Regions from separate parts of the Salinispora sp. H7-4 genome, predicted to be linked through region 3. Evidence: riboswitches for the same ligand, from Rfam matches in the RefSeq annotation. Region 3 holds a riboswitch; each other region holds the start of a gene.
The links. Region 3 has a riboswitch for cobalamin ahead of H0524_RS06420 (hypothetical protein). Riboswitches for the same ligand answer to the same signal wherever they lie in the genome.
Positions count from the first base shown of each region.

Region 1: another riboswitch for cobalamin. It lies ahead of H0524_RS05770 (energy-coupling factor ABC transporter permease); the one in region 3 lies ahead of H0524_RS06420 (hypothetical protein).
Region 2: another riboswitch for cobalamin. It lies ahead of cobN (cobaltochelatase subunit CobN); the one in region 3 lies ahead of H0524_RS06420 (hypothetical protein).
Region 4: another riboswitch for cobalamin. It lies ahead of H0524_RS23960 (ABC transporter substrate-binding protein); the one in region 3 lies ahead of H0524_RS06420 (hypothetical protein).

Region 1 covers NZ_JABZED010000004.1:120,515-124,777, reverse strand. Annotated here, with positions in the region: gene H0524_RS05780 (radical SAM protein) at 1-689, shown strand, start outside; gene H0524_RS05775 (class I SAM-dependent methyltransferase) at 686-1,498, shown strand; cobalamin riboswitch at 1,602-1,774, shown strand; gene H0524_RS05770 (energy-coupling factor ABC transporter permease) at 1,803-2,483, shown strand; gene H0524_RS05765 (energy-coupling factor ABC transporter substrate-binding protein) at 2,480-2,797, shown strand; gene cbiQ (cobalt ECF transporter T component CbiQ) at 2,799-3,539, shown strand; gene H0524_RS05755 (energy-coupling factor ABC transporter ATP-binding protein) at 3,536-4,263, shown strand, end outside.
Region 2 covers NZ_JABZED010000004.1:56,306-60,568, reverse strand. Annotated here, with positions in the region: gene H0524_RS05465 (CdaR family transcriptional regulator) at 1-437, shown strand, start outside; gene H0524_RS05460 (hypothetical protein) at 579-923, shown strand; partial or broken gene H0524_RS05455 (IS110 family transposase) at 990-1,249, shown strand; gene H0524_RS05450 (HAD domain-containing protein) at 1,272-1,751, shown strand; cobalamin riboswitch at 1,870-2,000, shown strand; gene cobN (cobaltochelatase subunit CobN) at 2,381-4,263, shown strand, end outside.
Region 3 covers NZ_JABZED010000006.1:17,711-21,973, forward strand. Annotated here, with positions in the region: gene H0524_RS06410 (hypothetical protein) at 1-64, opposite strand, end outside; gene H0524_RS06415 (SCO5389 family protein) at 681-1,073, opposite strand; cobalamin riboswitch at 1,241-1,388, shown strand; gene H0524_RS06420 (hypothetical protein) at 1,486-1,977, shown strand; cobalamin riboswitch at 2,066-2,204, shown strand; gene H0524_RS06425 (prenyltransferase/squalene oxidase repeat-containing protein) at 2,339-3,784, shown strand; gene H0524_RS06430 (hypothetical protein) at 3,781-4,263, shown strand, end outside.
Region 4 covers NZ_JABZED010000076.1:6,658-10,920, forward strand. Annotated here, with positions in the region: gene H0524_RS23950 (ABC transporter ATP-binding protein) at 1-15, opposite strand, end outside; gene H0524_RS23955 (iron ABC transporter permease) at 12-1,124, opposite strand; gene H0524_RS23960 (ABC transporter substrate-binding protein) at 1,158-2,093, opposite strand; cobalamin riboswitch at 2,174-2,319, opposite strand; gene H0524_RS23965 (M14 family metallopeptidase) at 2,381-4,261, opposite strand.

The DNA.
Region 1 (4,263 bases), on a different contig from region 3:
TCATTCACCTCGTCGCGCGGCAGCGGCCCGACTGGTTCCGGGCCGAGGACTTCTTCCCGGTGCCGTGCTGCTTCCCGACCTGCCGGTCGATTACCTATCTGCTCACCTCGGGCACGCCCGGCGCCGAGGATTTCGCGGTGGTGCCGATTCCTCGGCTGCTCGATGTGGCAGACCATCTCGACTACGTCACCAACCGGGTGGTGCCGGACCCCGCTGTCCGGGAAGCGCTGGAGAAGCTGTGGTCGGCGTCGGCATTCATGGGCACCGACACGACCAACGTGCGCCTCGCCCAGACCGCCGCGGCGCTGGACTGTGCCGACGCCTGCGGCGTCAACCTACCCGAGGCGGTGGCGAACCTGACCGACCGGGCCTTCATGATCGTGATCCAGGACTTCCAGGACCCGTACACCCTCAATGTGCGGCAGCTGATGAAGTGTTGCGTCGAGGAGATCACCCCGGACGGCAGACTGATCCCGTTCTGCGCCTACAACTCGGTCGGCTACCGGGAACAGGTCCGCGAGCAGATGTCCGGGGTGCCGGTCGCCGACGTGGTGCCCAACGCACTCGCGCTGCGTTCGATGATCACCGACTCCCCGTACGGGTCGAAGGTCGCCCAGCGTTCCGACGGCGTCGCCGCCGAGCGGCGGGTGGCACCGGACGCCACCAACGTCGGGCGGCGGATCCGGTGACGGGGAGTGAGCCCGCAGCGGACCCGAAGGGCTGCTGCGCCGCGGTCTACGGTTCGGACCTGGTCGCCCTGCTCCTCGGCGAGGCATACCATCCCGGTGGTTCGTCGCTGACCCGCCGACTCGCCACCCGACTGGCCTTGACCGGCGGTGAACGCGTGCTCGATGTGGCGAGCGGACGGGGTACCAGCGCGCTGCTGCTGGCGTCCGAGTACGGCTGCACGGTGACCGGTGTGGACCTCGCCGGTCCCAACGTCGCGGCGGCCACCCGGGTGGCCCGGTCCGTTGGCCTCACCGACCAGGTGCGGTTTCGGCGGGGAGACGCCGAGCGGCTGGCTGTCGACTCGCACTCGGTTGAGGTGGTGGTCTGCGAATGCGCCTTCTGCACCTTCCCCGAAAAGCCCACCGCAGCGGGGGAACTGGCCCGGGTGCTGGTCCCGGGCGGGCAACTCGGGCTGGCCGATGTTGTCGCCGTCCCCGACCGGCTGCCCCCCGAACTGACCGGGTTGGGAGCGTGGATCGCCTGCGTTGCCGATGCGCGTCCCCTCGATGAGTACGTCGCCCTGCTGGCCGGCGCGGGGTTGACGACAACCCACACCGAACGGCACGACTCCGCGGTGACCACGATGATCGACCAGATCGAGGCGCGCCTGACCGTGCTGCGGATGACCGCCGCGGATCAGGCGGCGGCGCTCGGCCTGGACTTCGACCGGGCCCCGACGGTCTTGGCCGCGGCCCGGGCCGCGGTCACCGATGGTGTGCTCGGCTACGCCCTCCTGACGGCCAGGAAACCGGGAACCGGCCTGTGCTGAAGCTCTCGGCTCGTGGCGCAGCGTGGCGTTCGGTTCGCCGCAGCCGGCGGAGGCGGGTAGCGATTGGCGTGAATCGACAGCTTGCCGTCTGGGCGGGTGCCCGATAGCCTCTCGCCGTCAAGGTGCACGGGAAGCCGGTGGAAGACCGGCGCGGCCCTCGCCACTGTGACCGGGTAGTGATCTCTGACTGTGCCACTGGGCCCAACCAGGCCTGGGAAGGCTGGAGTGAACGTCGATCCGGAAGCCAGGAGACCGGCCTTGACACGGATCTCATCCACGAGGTGCTGGAAGGGAAGGTCATTCGATGCATATCGCCGAGGGGTATCTCCCTCCGGAACAGGCGGCGGCGTGGTTCGTCGTGTCCGCGCCATTCGTCGTACACGGGAGCCGGGCCCTGGTCCGGCAGGTCCGTGCAGATCCAGACTCGAAACTGCTGCTCGGCGCGGCCGGTGCCTTCACCTTCGCGCTGTCCGCATTGAAGATCCCGTCGGTGACCGGGTCGAGTTCCCACCCGACCGGCACCGGGCTGGGGGCGGTGCTGTTCCGACCGCCGGTGATGAGTGTGCTGGGCGGCATCGTGCTGCTGTTCCAGGCGCTGCTGCTGGCCCACGGCGGGCTGAGCACGCTGGGCGCGAACATCTTCTCGATGGCGATCGTCGGCCCGTGGGTGGCGTATGGGAGCTACACCATGGTCCGTCGTGCTGGCGGTGGACTGGGCCCGGCGGTGTTCGCCGCTGCGGCCCTGGGCAGCCTGGCGACGTACGGTGTCACCGTCGCCCAGCTGGCCCTGGCGTTCCCCGACCCGGTCGCCGGCGTCGGCGGTGCGCTGGCGAAGTTCGGCGGGATCTTCGCCGTGACCCAGATTCCACTGGCGATCAGCGAGGGACTGCTGACCGTTCTGGTGGTCCGCCTGCTGAGTCGGACCAGCGGGGATGACCTGCGTCGGCTCGGCCTGCTGCGCCCGGCGGCGGAGGTACGGGCATGAGGCGCTTCTCCTGGGTCAACCTGCTGTTGCTGCTCGCGGTGCTGCTCCTGGCGGTGGTGCCGCTGGCGTTCGGCCTCGGGTCGGGGGAGGAACCCTTCTCCGGCGCGGACGCCCTCGCCGAACAGGCCATCGTCGACGATCATCCGGACTACCAGCCGTGGTTCTCGCCGATCTACGAGCCGCCGTCGGCCGAGCTGGAGTCGGCGTTCTTCGCCCTCCAGGCTGCGCTCGGCGCCGGCCTGCTCGGCTACTACTTCGGTGTTGCCCGGACCCGGCAGCGGCAGCGCGACGCTGTCGATCGGCAGCGCGGTTAGCGTGTTCGCCCTCGACATCGCGGCGCACACCGGTCCCTGGCGAGGTCGGCACCCCGCCGAGAAGGCGCTGCTCGCGCTCGGGCTGCTGGTCTGTGCGGTGGCCCTGCCCACCTGGCCCGCCGCGTTCCTGTCCGGTGGTGCGGCGGCGGTGCTGCTGGCCGCCGCACGGGTGCCACTGGTCGTGGTGCTGCGGGCGGCCCGGGTGCCGCTGCTCTTCGTGGCCACGTCGACCGTCCCGTTGCTCGTGTCGATGCCGGCTCCGGCCCGACTGGCCATCGACCCCGCCGGCGTGCCGCTGGCGGTACAGACCGCGGGCCGGTCCGTGGCGGCGTTGACCTGCCTGCTGCTGTTCACCGCCACCACACCGTTGTCGGATGTCCTGCCACGACTGCACCGGCTGGGGATCCCCCCGGCGGTCACCGAGGTTGCCGCGCTGACGTACCGGATGCTCTTCCTGCTGGTGGAGAGCGTGCATGCGGTCCGACAGGCGCAGGCGGCCCGGCTTGGCTTCCGTACCTGGCGGACCGCCTACCGGTCGCTGGCCGGACAGGCGGGGGCGGTGTTCGTCCGGGCGTTGCACCGAGCGCGGCGGCTGGAGGAGGGACTGGCGGTGCGGGGCTACACCGGTTCACTCGCCGTGCAGGTGGCGGCCCACCGGGTATCGGTGCCGTTCGTCGCGGCGACCACGGCGTTGCTCGGCGCGATTGTCATGGTCAGCACCGGATTGGTGTCCCCTTGGTGAACGCCTCGCTGCTGGAGTTCGATGAGGTGGGCTTCGCCTACCAGCCGGGTCGGTCGATCCTGGCCGGGGTCAATCTTCGGATCGACCCTGGTCAGCGGCTGGCCGTACTGGGCCCGAACGGCGGCGGCAAGACGACGCTGTTCCGACTGGCGGCCGGCGCGCTGCGGCCCGCCACGGGCCAGATCGCCGTCGCCGGCACCCGGGTGCGACACACCCGGGCCGGCCTACGGGAGCTGCGGCAGCAGGTGCAACTGGTGGTGCAGGACCCGGACGACCAGCTCTTCTCCGCCAACGTCCGGCAGGATGTCTCCTTCGGGCCGGTCAACCTGGGGCTCCCGGCCGCGCAGGTGCGGCGGCGCTGTGACGCGGCACTGGCGGCGCTCGGTGTGTCGGCGATCGCCGAGCGACCCACCCATCTGCTCTCCTACGGCCAGCGCAAGCGGGTGGCCATCGCCGGTGCGGTCGCGATGCACCCGCGGCTGCTCATTCTCGACGAACCGACCGCCGGGCTCGACCCGGCCGGGGTGGAAGCACTGCTGCGCACCCTGGACGACCTGCACACGGCGGGTACGACGGTGGTGCTCTCCACTCACGATGTCGACCTCGCCTTCCGCTGGGCGGACGCGGTGGCGGTGGTCTCCGGCGGTGGCGTGCGGACCGTAGCCAGGGCGGACGGCCTTGCCAATGAGGGCCTGCTCGCGGCGGCACACCTGGTGCCGGCGTG
Region 2 (4,263 bases), on a different contig from region 3:
TGGCCGCTGGCGGTTGGCGGGCCTGTCTGATCAGCGGCGCCTCCCCGGCGACCCTGCCCCAGGACTACCGGGCTGCGGTAGCCGCGCTCGAGCACGCACCCGTGGCGGCGTTCGCCCGCCGGACCGTGCTCGACCGCGGCGACGCGCTCACCGTCGCGGTACTGCACGGCACGCCTCCCGTTGACCGTGCCGCACTGCACGCCGCGGTTCTCGGGCCGGTGCTCACCCCCGCCAACGCCCACCTGCTCGAAGGGCTCGACGCGTACCTCACCCACGGGTCGGCGATCGAGGCCGCGACCGCGGTCGGACTGCACCCGCAGACCATGCGCCATCGGCTCCGCCGGCTCACCGAGCTCACCGGTCGCAGCCTGACCCACTCCTGGGACCGGCTCGTGCTCGCGGTGACGCACGCCTCACTCCCGCCCCCGGGACGGTGAGCCGGCCGACGCCTCCCTGCGGGCTTGGGCCCACCCGCCGGCAGCGCGTCCTCAGCGCGTCATCAGGGGGCGTACAGGCGGCGCTCAGCCAAGGGTGGTGCACTGGAGGCCGGCGGCACCGGAGATGCGAGGAGGAGCGGCATGGGCTGGTTCAGTCGGAAGCGGTCGCGTACCTGGGAGTCTGACGGGGTGCCGACGAAGCTCGACCGGGAGGGCACCCGCGCGGACCTGGTGGCGCTGGAGCAGTTCGTCGCCAGCCGGACCGGGGTCGAGTTCTACCTGGAGCCGGAGACGACGGCGACGGACACGACGGTGGTGGCGATCGCGCACGACGGCGAGTGGATCCGCCGCCGTACCGGGTCGCCGCGGGTTGCCGCGTCACTCGCCCGCCGGCTGGCCCTGCCGCTGTACGAGGCAGCCAAGATGGGCTATCCGGAGCGGATGCGCGCCTGGAACCGGGCCCACCCGGAGCGGCGCCTCCGGTAGCCGCCGTGACCGTTACCTTTTTGATCGTCCCCACCCGGGGGCCCTCGGTCACCCGGCCCGGTATGACGATCCGGCAGCAGCATCCGCGGCGAGCACCCACCGCGAGGCGGCAACAAAACCTCAAACGAGCGTTCTTCCTCGCCGCGTTCGCAGCCCTCACCGACCCCGTCAGCCGCGCCTACTACGACCGCAAACGCGCCGAAGGCAAACGCCACGACGCCGCCCTCATCTGCCTCGCCCGACGCCGCTGCAACGTCCTGTTCGCCATGCTCCGCGACAAGATTCCCTACCAGCCAAGACCAATCGTCGCGGTCACCCCCGGCTGACCACATCAGGCAAAATCCGCAGATGACCCGGCCCCTGCTCCTGCTCGACGTCGACGGTGTCCTCAATCCCTACGGAACTGTTCAACCACCGGCCGGCTACACCGAGCACCACCTGTTCCCCGACGAGGAACCCGTCCGTGTCAACTCCGCACATGGCGCCTGGATCACCGAAGCGAGCACCGTCCTGGACGTCGCCTGGGCCACGGCCTGGAACGACGAAGCCAACCAGCTCCTCGCACCGCTACTGCACATCACCTCCCTGCCCGTGATCACCATGCCAGCCGCACCGTTCCACCCCAGCGACAAAATCCCGCTCATCGCCGCCTACGCCCAGCAACGGCCCGCGGCATGGATCGACGACCTCCACACACCCCAAGCCCACACCTGGGCCGCGACCCGCACCAGCCCCACCCTGCTGATCACCCCCGACCCAACGATTGGCCTGACCCGTGACGCCATCGACCACATCATCGTCTGGGCCAAAGCCCTCGATGCGCGTTGACAAACCCATTAGGGACACCCCCGGGGCGGCGGCTCCGGGACTGGTCGACCGCTGCTCTGCCCTCGTTTCGTTGACCGGGACGTATTGGTGTGGCAGAGTTCGCGGCCGGACGGCAGTGAAGGAAGCCGGTGTGAATCCGGCGCGGTCCCGCCACTGTCACCGGGGAGTGATCCCCCTTGTGGAGCCACGACCGTGCGTCGCGCGGTTGGAAGGCCGGGGGTGAGCGTCGATCCGGGAGCCAGGATACTTCGGCCGTCGGTGCACCCCAGGGCGTGGATACCCGAGGAGGACCCGATGACGTGTAGCGTCCCATCCATCGACAGTTGTCGCATCAGTCTGGCCGGCGGCGGTATGCCCGCCACCGGTCCGCGGCCCGACCCCGCCGCGATTGGTCCCGCTGCCGCGATTGGTTTCGCCGCCGCGACGGGTCCCGCCGCCGAGAACGTCCCTGCTGCCGTGCGGGGGGGCCGCCGTTCTCGGCCCTGCTGCCCGCGGTTGATCGCCGCCTGACGCGCGCCCGGTCGGCCCGCCCGGTCGGGTGGCCCGAGACGGTGCCCGCGAAGCCGAATCACCTCCCGCTTCACTGATCGCCCGCGCCACAACGTGGGCGTCACTCTCCGGAGTTTGCTGTGCGCATTCTGCTGCTCTCCACCGCCGACACCGACCTGCTCGCCGCGCGGGCCAGCGGGGCCGACTATCGCCTGGCCAACCCGAACCGCGTGGCCGTCGACGGCGTCCCGGAACTGCTCGACGGCGTGGACCTGGCCGTCGTACGCCTGCTCGGCGGTCGGGCCGCATGGCCGGACGGACTGGCCGCGGTCCTCGCCGCGAACGTGCCGACGGTGGTGCTGGGCGGGGAGAGCGTCCCCGACGCCGAGCTGACCGCCGCCTCCACCGTGCCCGCCGGTGTCACCACCCAGGCCCTGTCCTACCTGGTCGAAGGGGGACCGGAGAACCTGGCGCAGCTGGCCCGGTTCCTCTCCGACACGGTGCTGCTCACCGGCGCGGGGTTCGCGCCCCCCGCACCGACCCCGGCGTACGGGATGCACGGTGCCCGGTCGACCAGCCCGGACCGGCCGACCGTCGGAATCGTCTTCTACCGGGCGCACGCGCTCGCCGGCAACACCGCCTTCGTGGACACGCTCGCCGACGCCGTGGAGGCCGCGGGAGGAAACGCGGCGCCGATCTTCTGCGGCTCGCTGCGCGGGCTGACCGCCGGCGCGGGCCCACTGGAACTCTTCGCCCGCTGCGACGCGCTGCTGGTCACCGTACTCGCCGCCGGGGGCACCGTGGCCACCGACGCGGCCGGCGGTGGCGACGAGGACGCCTGGGACGTGGGCGCGCTGGCCGCCCTCGACCTGCCGGTCATCCAGGCGCTCTGTCTCACCAGCACGCGGGAGCAGTGGGCCGACAGCGACGCCGGGTTGTCCCCGTTGGACGCGGCGATGCAGGTGGCGATCCCGGAGTTCGACGGGCGGATCGTCACCGTGCCGTTCTCGTTCAAACAGCTCGACGCGGACGGGCTGTCGGTCTACGCGCCGGACCCGGAGCGCGCCGCCCGGGTGGCCGGAATCGCCGTCCGGCACGCCCGGCTGTGGCACCTGCCGAACGCCGGCAAGCGGGTGGCGGTGGTGCTCAGCTCGTACCCGACGAAGCACTCCCGGGTCGGCAACGCCGTCGGCCTGGACACCCCGGCCAGCGCGGTGCGGCTGCTCGCCGCGCTCGCCGCCGCCGGCTACGACCTCGGCGCGGCGCCCCTACCGGACGACGGGGACGCCCTCATCCACGCCCTCATCGCCGCCGGCGGCCACGACGTCGAGTGGCTCACCCCCGAGCAGCTCGCCACCGCCAGCGCACGGGTACCGCAGGAGACGTACCGGCGGTGGTTCGACCAGGTGCCGGCGCAACTGCGCGCAGACATGGTCCGCCACTGGGGGGAGCCGCCGGGCGAGCTGTACACCGACGGCGGTGGCCTCGTCCTGGCCGGCCTGCGGTTCGGCAACGTGGTCCTGCTGATCCAGCCGCCCCGCGGCTTCGGGGAGAACCCGATCGCCATCTACCACGACCCGGACCTGCCCCCGAGTCACCACTACCTGGCCGCGTACCGGTGGCTGGCCGCCCCCGCCACGGCGGGCGGCTTCGGCGCGGACGCCGTGGTGCACCTGGGCAAGCACGGCACCCTGGAGTGGCTGCCGGGCAAGGGCCTCGGGCTGGCCGCCGACTGCGCTCCGGACGCGGTCCTCGGCGACCTGCCGCTGGTGTACCCGTTCATCGTCAACGACCCGGGGGAGGGGACGCAGGCCAAGCGCCGCGCGCACGCGGTCGTCGTCGACCACCTGGTGCCGCCGATGGCCCGCGCCGAGACGTACGGGGACCTGGCGAAGCTGGAGCAGCTACTCGACGAGTACGCCACCGTGCAGGCGCTCGACCCGGCGAAGGTGCCCGTCGTCCGGGGACAGATCTGGGAGCTGGTGCGCACCGCGGAGCTGCACCACGACCTGCACCAGTCGGA
Region 3 (4,263 bases):
CGACAGCGAAAACCGAAGTGGCCGCCAACAGCATACGACCTGGCGATCTTGTCACACTCTTCACGCGAACTTCCCCCAATCGGGGGCGACTCTAACCCACTCGACCCCCGTCGTAGTTAGTGTCGACATAGTTTCACACGATCAGCCCACATCTCAAGTGGCGATATTCATCCCCGTTTGGAACGCACTCCGGAAGCAGAGCCAGCCTTCCCTATGGCGGCAACTAGCACCCAGCCGAGGCTAATGCAACTAGCATCTTTGCTACCTATGGTCCAACTGGCGCAACACTGGCGGTGACACCATTATGACTCTCATCGATCAATACGGTTAAAGGGTAACTTTTCGGGGCGTCTCTACGGCACGCCAACTCCTCGCCGCTACTAATTTGGAGGGGCGAACGGCCAGCCACCCCTTGAAGTCCGGACTGGCCATGCCCACCTTGTTGAACGGGTGGATGCCGCACCGAGGGTGCGCTCTTGCTGGCCAAGCCCGCCGCTCCCCAGGTGCGGGCGAAGCCGACGGTGCGCGAGGGTGCGGCCTTCACCGCGATCGGCGACTTCATGCACCAGTCACTACTCTCGCCGCGGACGAGCGCCGCACTGTCAGGCTACTGCGAAGATCGGGGGTGCCCGACGCCGACGGGGGTGGATCAACCCGCCGGTCGCCGGGCGGTAGCCGGATCAACAGTTGCGCAGCTCGGGAGATTGGTTGAGTAGCTGACCGCGGACGGAGATGAAGCGGCGGTAGGTCTCCGAGTCCACTACGGAGTGCCGGAACGCCGCGACCCGGTGACAGTTCTGGAAGGCCAGCTTGACGCCGAAGTGACGCTCGAGGCTGGACCGGATGGCGTCACTGGCCAGCGCACGCAGGAGCTGACCCCGCTCCTCCTCGGTCGGCGGCGGGACGACGTTGTCGGCGAACTCGGCGTCGGAGGACGCCAGCTCCGCCGCCACCCGGCTGACGGTCTGCCAGGCGTACGGCAGGGAGTCGCGGACGCAGGAGACGAAGGCGCCGTCGTCAACGGGGCCCGACTCGGCGGAGCGCAGCAGGTCCGGTGGCACGGTGAGAGACATGATCCTCCTCAGTTGATAATGATCGTGGTTTTCATTACCGTTGCGTGCTGAGCACACCACGCGACGTCCACCGCGTCAATGACGCCGGATGGCGTGGCTCGGTCGGATTCACCCGATGCGCGGTCTTCAGGACATGCGCCCGTCCCGGGGCATTTGACAGCGCTGCTCGCGCCGCCCCAGACTGTCGCGACAACTGAACCACCGCGTCTGTGCGGGGGAAGTCCGGTCACAATCCGGCGCTGGCCCGCAACGGTAGGCCGTCGAGGTGCATCCCGACGGCGAGCCCGAATACCCGCCACACTCGCGCACTGCTATCCACCCGTCGTGGCCCACGGGTCGGAGGCCCCGACCCGACGCTGACCAGCAGCGATCGGCTGGGTTCTGACGACCGCAGGGCGGAAAGGCACTCCTGATGGTCGTGTCCCACCTCCGAACCACCCTCCGCACCCGCGTCGCCGGCCTGTTGGCCGCCGCCGTCGCCGGGATCGCCCTGACCGCTGTCGAGCCCGCACCCCAGGCCGCCCGCGCCGACGCCTGCGACGGCACCTCGGGCGTCACCGTGGTGATCGACTTCACCGCGTTCGGCGGCGACGTCGAGGTCGCGTGCGCCCCCGGCGACCCGGACACCGGGCTGGCCGCCATCCAGGACGCCGGCTTCGCCGTCGAGGGCACCCTCCGCTGGGGCCTGGCCTTCGTCTGCCGACTCGGTGGACTGCCCACCCCGGACGTCGAGCCCTGCATCGACACCCCGCAGGCCAGCGGGTACTGGTCGTACTGGCACGCGCCCCGGGGCGGTGACTGGGAATACAGCGACAAGGGCGTGCTCAACTACGACCCGGCCCCGGGCAGCGTCGAGGGTTGGTCCTACGGCGCCAGCGAGCCGCCGAGCATCCCCGCCCCCTGAGCCACCGCACCGACGGTGTGACCAGGGGCGCACCTGGGTGCTCGTCTCGGGCTCTGGCGTCGTCGCACGCCCGGGCGATACGGTGACGGGCGCCCGGTGCGCACCGGGCACAACTGCATAAGTCCTGTGTGGGGGGAAGCCGGTGCGATGCCGGCGCTGACCCGCAGCCGTGAGCGAGAGAACCCTCTCGCGAGCCGGAATGCCCCGCCCGGGACGAGCGGCTTCCACTGTCGAGGTCTACAGGGTGAAGTCCGGTCAAGGCCGAGGTCCGTCCACCCCGCTCACCGCAGCACGCGGAGCGGGGTTTTCGTTCCCCGGGGTGCTTGCCGGAGCTCACCCTCCGCTACGAAAGGCACCCCTCATGGCCCTGTCCCGGCGCCTCGCCACCGGTCTCGGCGTGGCCGCGGCAACCACCCTCGCCGCGGTGGCCGCCGCTCCCCCAACCGTGGGGGCGGCACCCGACCCGGACCACGCCGCCGCGGCCCGCGCCGCTGCGTCCTGGCTGGCCGACGAGTTCACCGACGGCGTCCTGCCCAGCCCGTTCAACCCGGAGGCGGGGGACTGGGGGCTGACCATCGACGGTCTCCTCGCCCTCTCCGCCACCGGGGTCGACCCGTCGACCCGGCAGGCAGCGACCGCCCAGGTCGCGGCGAACGTGCGCGCCTACAACAGCTGGGACAACTGGAGCACCGAGGACGTCACCGACGGCGGGGCGACCGCGAAACTGCTCTACGCCGCCTCCGCCGCCAACGCCGACCCCACCGACTTCGGCGGTTACGACCTGCGGGCCGAGACCCTGTCGCTGATCGCCGGAGCGGACACCGACCACCAGCGGGGACGGCTCTCCAACCGGCCCCGAGCGCAGGCCGGCCTGGCCCCCAGTAACACCTTCGACCAGTCCTTCGCCGTGCTGGGCCTGACCCGCAGCGGCGGCGTACCGCAGGACGTGGTGGACTTCCTCATCCGGCAGCAGTGCGCGGCGGGCGGCTTCCGCCTCTACCCGGACACCGCCGACGGGCCCTCACCGTCCTGCGACGACCAACCCGACGCCGCCCTCGACGTCGACTCGACCGCGATGGCCGTGCAGGCACTGCTGAGCGCCGCCGAGGACGGCGCCGCCGACGCCGCCGACGCGGCCGCCGCCGGGGCGGACTGGCTGGTGTCCCAGCAGCACACCGACGGGTCGTTCGCGGGCTCCGGACCGACCGCCGGGAAGAACTCCAACAGCACCGGCCTGGCCGGGCAGGCTCTCGCCGCCGCCGGCCGCGACCCGGAGGCCACCGAGGCGGCGGTGGCGCTGGCCGCTTTGCAGGTAACCGGGGCCAACGGCGGGGCGGCTGCCGCGGAGGCGGGTGCCATCGCCTACAACGCCGAGGGGCTCGCCGCCGTCGTCGAGAACGGACTCGGCGACGGCAGCCGGGACGAGTGGCGTCGCGCCACCGCCCAGGCCCTGCTCGGGCTCGCCCAGGTGCCGCTGGGTCGGATCGGCCTCGACCCGCCGCCGACCGGGCAGCCCACCCCGACCGGCACCGCCTCCCCCACCGCCTCGCCGACCGCCAGCGGATCGCCGACGCCGACCGGCACAGCCACCGCCAGCCCGACACCGAGCGCCACCGGGACCGCCCCGTCGGAGCCCCCCGCCGCGTCACCGACCGCCAGCGCTCCGGTGACTCCCACGCCGACCACCTCCAGCCCGGGTGGGCTGCCGACCACCGGCGCCGCGATCACCAGCTACGTGCTGCTCGCGGTGCTGCTGCTCGGTGGCGGCGTCGGGCTGCTCATCCTCGGCCGTCGGCGGGCGAATTGAGCCGCAGGACGCTCCGTGGCTCCGCGGCCATCGCCCTGGTCGCCGCCGGCTCGGTGATCGGGCCGGGTAGCCCGGCGGCGGCCGCCGGGTCCGCCGGCTACTGCCCGGACGCCTCCGGCGTCACCGTCGTGGTCGACTTCAACGAACTCGGGGGCGGGACCGTGGTCCGCTGCGCCCCGGGCAGCCAGGCCACCGGGCTGGCCGCGCTGAAGAGCGCCGGCTTCCAGATCACCGGCACGCTGCGCTGGGGCGAGGGATTCATCTGCCGGATCGAGGGCAAACCGTCGGCGGGCGCGGAGAAGTGCGTCGACACGCCGCCGGCCAGCGCCTACTGGTCGTACTGGCACGCCCCGAACGGGGGCAACTGGACCTACAGCGACAAGGGGGTGCTGAACCGTACGCCCCCGGCAGGCAGCTTCGAGGGCTGGTCGTTCTCCCTCAACCGCCCCGACGACGCGCCCCGCCCGGGGGTCACCCCG
Region 4 (4,263 bases), on a different contig from region 3:
CGCCGGTGCGCTCATCCCAGCACCCGCCGGGCGCTCCGCAGGACCAGGACGAAGAAGGGGCCGCCGAGCAGCGCGGTCACCACACCGATCGGGATCTCCTCGGGGGCGGCGGCGGTACGGGCGACCACGTCGGTGAGCGCCAGGAACGCCCCGCCGAAGAGCATCGACAGCGGCAGGATCACCCGGTAGCTGGAGCCGGCGAGCAGTCGTACGGCGTGCGGCACGATGATTCCGACGAAGCCGATCAGCCCGGACGCGGAGACCGCGGCGGCGGTGCCGAGGGAGGCGGCGGCGATCAGCAGGTAGCGGGACCGTTGCGGGTGCAGGCCCAGGCTGGTCGCCTCGTCGTCGCCGACCGAGAGGACGTCCAGTTCCCGCCGGTGCAGCAGGACCACCACGGCGGTCAGCAGGAAGTACGGCAGGACCAGCCGTACGTCGTGCCAGCCGGCGGTGGCGAGCCGCCCGAGCAGCCAGGCATAGACCTGTTGGATGCTGTCCGAGTTGCGTTGCAGCAGGTACGTCTGTCCGGCGGAGAGGAAGGCGGAGACCGCCACCCCGGCCAGGATCAGGGTCGCCGGTGATCGGCTTCGGCCGCCGGCGGAGCCGAGCAGGTAGGTCAGCGTGACCGCGCCGATCGCGCCGACGAAGGCGGCCAGCGGGATGGTGACCGGCAGCCCGGTGACCGCCCCGCCGACCCCGCCTGCGGTGATCACCACGGTGACCGCGAACCCGGCGCCGGCCGCGACCCCGAGCAGGTACGGGTCGGCCAGCGGGTTGCGGAACACGCCCTGGTAGGCGCCGCCGGCCAGGGCGAGCAATCCGCCGACGAGCAGGCCGAGTACGGCCCGGGGCAGGCGCAGCTCGGTGATGATGGCGACCTCCCGCTCGGTGAGCCCGCTGTCGAGGCCGACCCCGGGGAGGAGGTTCAGCAGCTCGACCGCGACGCTGCCGGGTGGCAGGCTGACCGGGCCGAGGGAGACGCCCGCCACCAGGGCGGCCAGCACCGCGGCCAGCCCGGCGACGAGCCAGCGGGGCCGCAGTCCGGCGGGCCGAGCCGCGGCTGACCGCCCCGCCGGCCCGCCGGTGGGGCGGTCGGCGGGGCGCTGGGTTACCACCTGCCGCATGGGGAGGCCTCTGCTATCGCCACCAGCCCAGCGTCACGCGGGGACCTTGGCGGTCGCCTCGATGATCGTGCGGAGCAGGTCGACGACGCGCGGGCCCCACCGGGAGGCGATGTCGTCGTCGAGCGCGACGACCTGGCCCTCCTGTACGGCGGTGATCGTCGACCAGCCGGGTCGGTCCTGGACCGACGCGACGCTCTGCTGGCAGCACTTGGTGTCGGCGAGGAAGATGAAGTCCGGGTTGGCCTGGACGATGACCTCCTCGGAGAGCTGCGGGTAGCCGCCACTCGCGCCGTCCGCGTCGGCCGGGTCGGCGATGTTCTCGAGCCCGGCGAGCGCGTAGAGCGAGCCGATGAAGGTCTTGCTGGTGGCGGTGTACAGCTCGGGGGCGAGCTCGTGGAAGTAGGTGAGCTTCTCCGCCCGCTCGGGCAGGTCCGCGACCAACTCCGCGATGTCGTCCTGCATCTGGCTGACCACGTCGGCGGCCTCGCCGGGATGCCCGGTCAACGCGCCGACCTCGGTGAACTGCCGATAGGTGTCGTCCAGCGTGACCGCAGCCGGGGTGAGGAAGACCGGGATCTTCAGCGTGGTGAGCTGGTCCACGATCTTGTTCTGGTCGCTGGCGAGCAGCACCAGGTCGGGGTTGTGGGCGGCGATCGCCTCGGCGTTCGGCTGGAAGCCGGAGAGGTCGGTCCGCGGTGCCTCCGCCGGGTGGTTGGAGTTGTCGTCGACCGCGACGACCTGCGGCCCCGCCCCGATCGCGAAGAGCATCTCGGTGGCGGTCGGCGACAGCGAGATGATCTTCTCCGGCTGCTCTTCCAGCGTCAGCGAGCCAACCGTTACCGGGAAGGTCGCGGCGCTGGACGCGCCGTTGTCGGCGGGGGAGTCGGTGGTCTTCTCGGCGCAGCCGCCGAGCGCGAGCGCGGCCACCGCGAGAGCCGCGGTGAGGAACCGGGGGGTACGTCTGGACATCGGGCCTCCTGTCGGTCGAGGAGTTGCTGCTTCGCCGACAGGGACCGAGGCGCCCGTCCACGAGGCGCCCTTCCTCGAGAGCGCATATCGCGACCGACCGCAGGCGACCTGACTCGTCCCCGGGATGACCCGGGGCATCACAGTTGCGGGACAGTGCCGGTTTCTCACCGGCTTCGCTGCGGGATGGTCGGTAGCACCGTAACGCACGGTCGGGCCGGCGCCCGGAGGGCCGCAGACGTGTGACGAGGTGGGGTGGGGGCCCCGCGGGACAGGGCCCCCACCCGGATTCAGGAAACGGTGATGGTGACGTTGTCGACGGCAGCCTCGACGAGGCTCCCGCCGGCGGCGTCCGCCGCCGCCACCTGGATCTGGATCGACTGGCCGGCGTACGGCGTCAGGTCGAGGTTGGCCACCGACCAGGAGGCGCTGCGGTTGGTCGCCGCCCCGGCCTGGTTGAGCAGGGTGGTGGTGCCGCCGCTGTGCACGACGCTGACTCGGAAGTAGTCGGCCGAGGAGGCGTTCGAGTAGTGCGCCAGGTACCAGGCCAACGAGAGCGTCAGCGTGCCGCTCGAGGGCAGGGCCACCGCCGGGGAGCGGGCGCTGGTCACGCCGCCGTCGATGTCGTGGGTGCCCACCGAGGAGCCGGCGAGCCGGCCGGTGACCAGGTCGTTACCGCCCGCGTACGGGGTGAGCTGCTTGGCGCCGGAGTAGCTGGTCGCCTGGGCGGCACCCCGCTCCCACTGGCCGGTGGTGGCGGTGTCGGTGCCGTTGGGGTTGATCGTCCAGCCGGTCGCGGTCTCGAAGGTGTCCGCCCAGACCGTCTCCCCGCCGCCGCCACCGCCGCAGTACTGGTCCTCCTTGCCGATCGCCCGGTACGGGCAGTCGGCGTACTCGGAGAGGAGCAGCACGGCTTCGCGGTTGCGGGCGGTCTCCGCCGGGATGACCTCGTCGGGTGGGTAGAAGCCGCCGCCCGCGGCGGAGCCGGGGTACAGCTCGAAGGTGTACGCCCAGATCCCGTGCGCCCCCCACATCCAGTCGATGCTGCTGCCGTCGGTGATGTAGAGGTCACTGGACTGCTGCGGGGTGTAGCCGTTGGTGGCCGCCATCTCCCCGCCGATGGTGGCGAAGGTGTTGTACTGGTCGGCCGTCATTCCCGGGGCGGTGTTGCTGTACGTATAGCCGAACGGCCAGAGCACCAGCTCGGAGTAGGTGTGGAAGTCGATGTTGGCCTTGATCTGCTGGACTCCGCCCACGACCCGGCTGTCCACGAAGTCGCGCACCGCATCGGTCTCCGGGGCGGAGAAGGGCGACGGGCCCCGGTAGGTGCTCGACGAGGTGGAGCCGGAGGAGCCGCCGCAGCAGCCCCAGAGGTAGTCCCAGTTGCGGTTCAGGTCGGTGCCGACCCAGGACGAGCCGCTGTTCGGCTGCCGATTCTTGCGCCACGACCGGTACGAGCCGGTGGCGATGTCGTACTCGCTGCCGTCCGGGTTCACGGTCGGGATGATCCACAGCTCCCGGCTGTTGACCACGTTGGTGACCCGGGAGTTACTGCCGTAGTTGTCGGTGAAGAGGTTGAGCAGGTAGATCGCCATCTCCACGGTCAGGTGCTCCCGAGCGTGCTGCTGGGAGTTGAAGAGGATTTCTGGTTCGTCCTCGTCGGTCCCGACATTGTCGGAGATCTTCACCGCCATCAGGTCCCGGCCCTCGTGCGAGGTGCCGATGCTGATCTTCCGCGCGATGCTGGGGTGCTCCGCCACCACCTGGTTCACCACCGCCGTCAGCTCGGCGTAGTTGTGGTAGTCGGAGTCGGCGGGCGGAAAGTCGGAGATGCCGACGTCCCCGTGGTCGTGGTCGTGGCCGGTGGGGGCTACCGGCACCTCCTCCAGCTCGAAGCCCAGCTTGGTGATCGCGGTGGCCTCGGCGGCGGTGGCGGTGACGTGCAGGACACCGTGCTCGGAGTAGTCGATCGCGGCGCCGGTGCTGGCGACCGCGCTGCGGTCGGTCACGGTACGCGGGCCGAGCACCCGGTACTGGACGGCGGCCGACTCACCGGTGGCCTCCGGCGTGGTGTTCGCGGAGACCGGTGACGCGGCGAAGGTGAGCAGGCCGAATCCCGCGGCGACGACGAGCGCGAGGCGGCGGCGGAGGGTAGGGGTGCGGAAGGCCATGG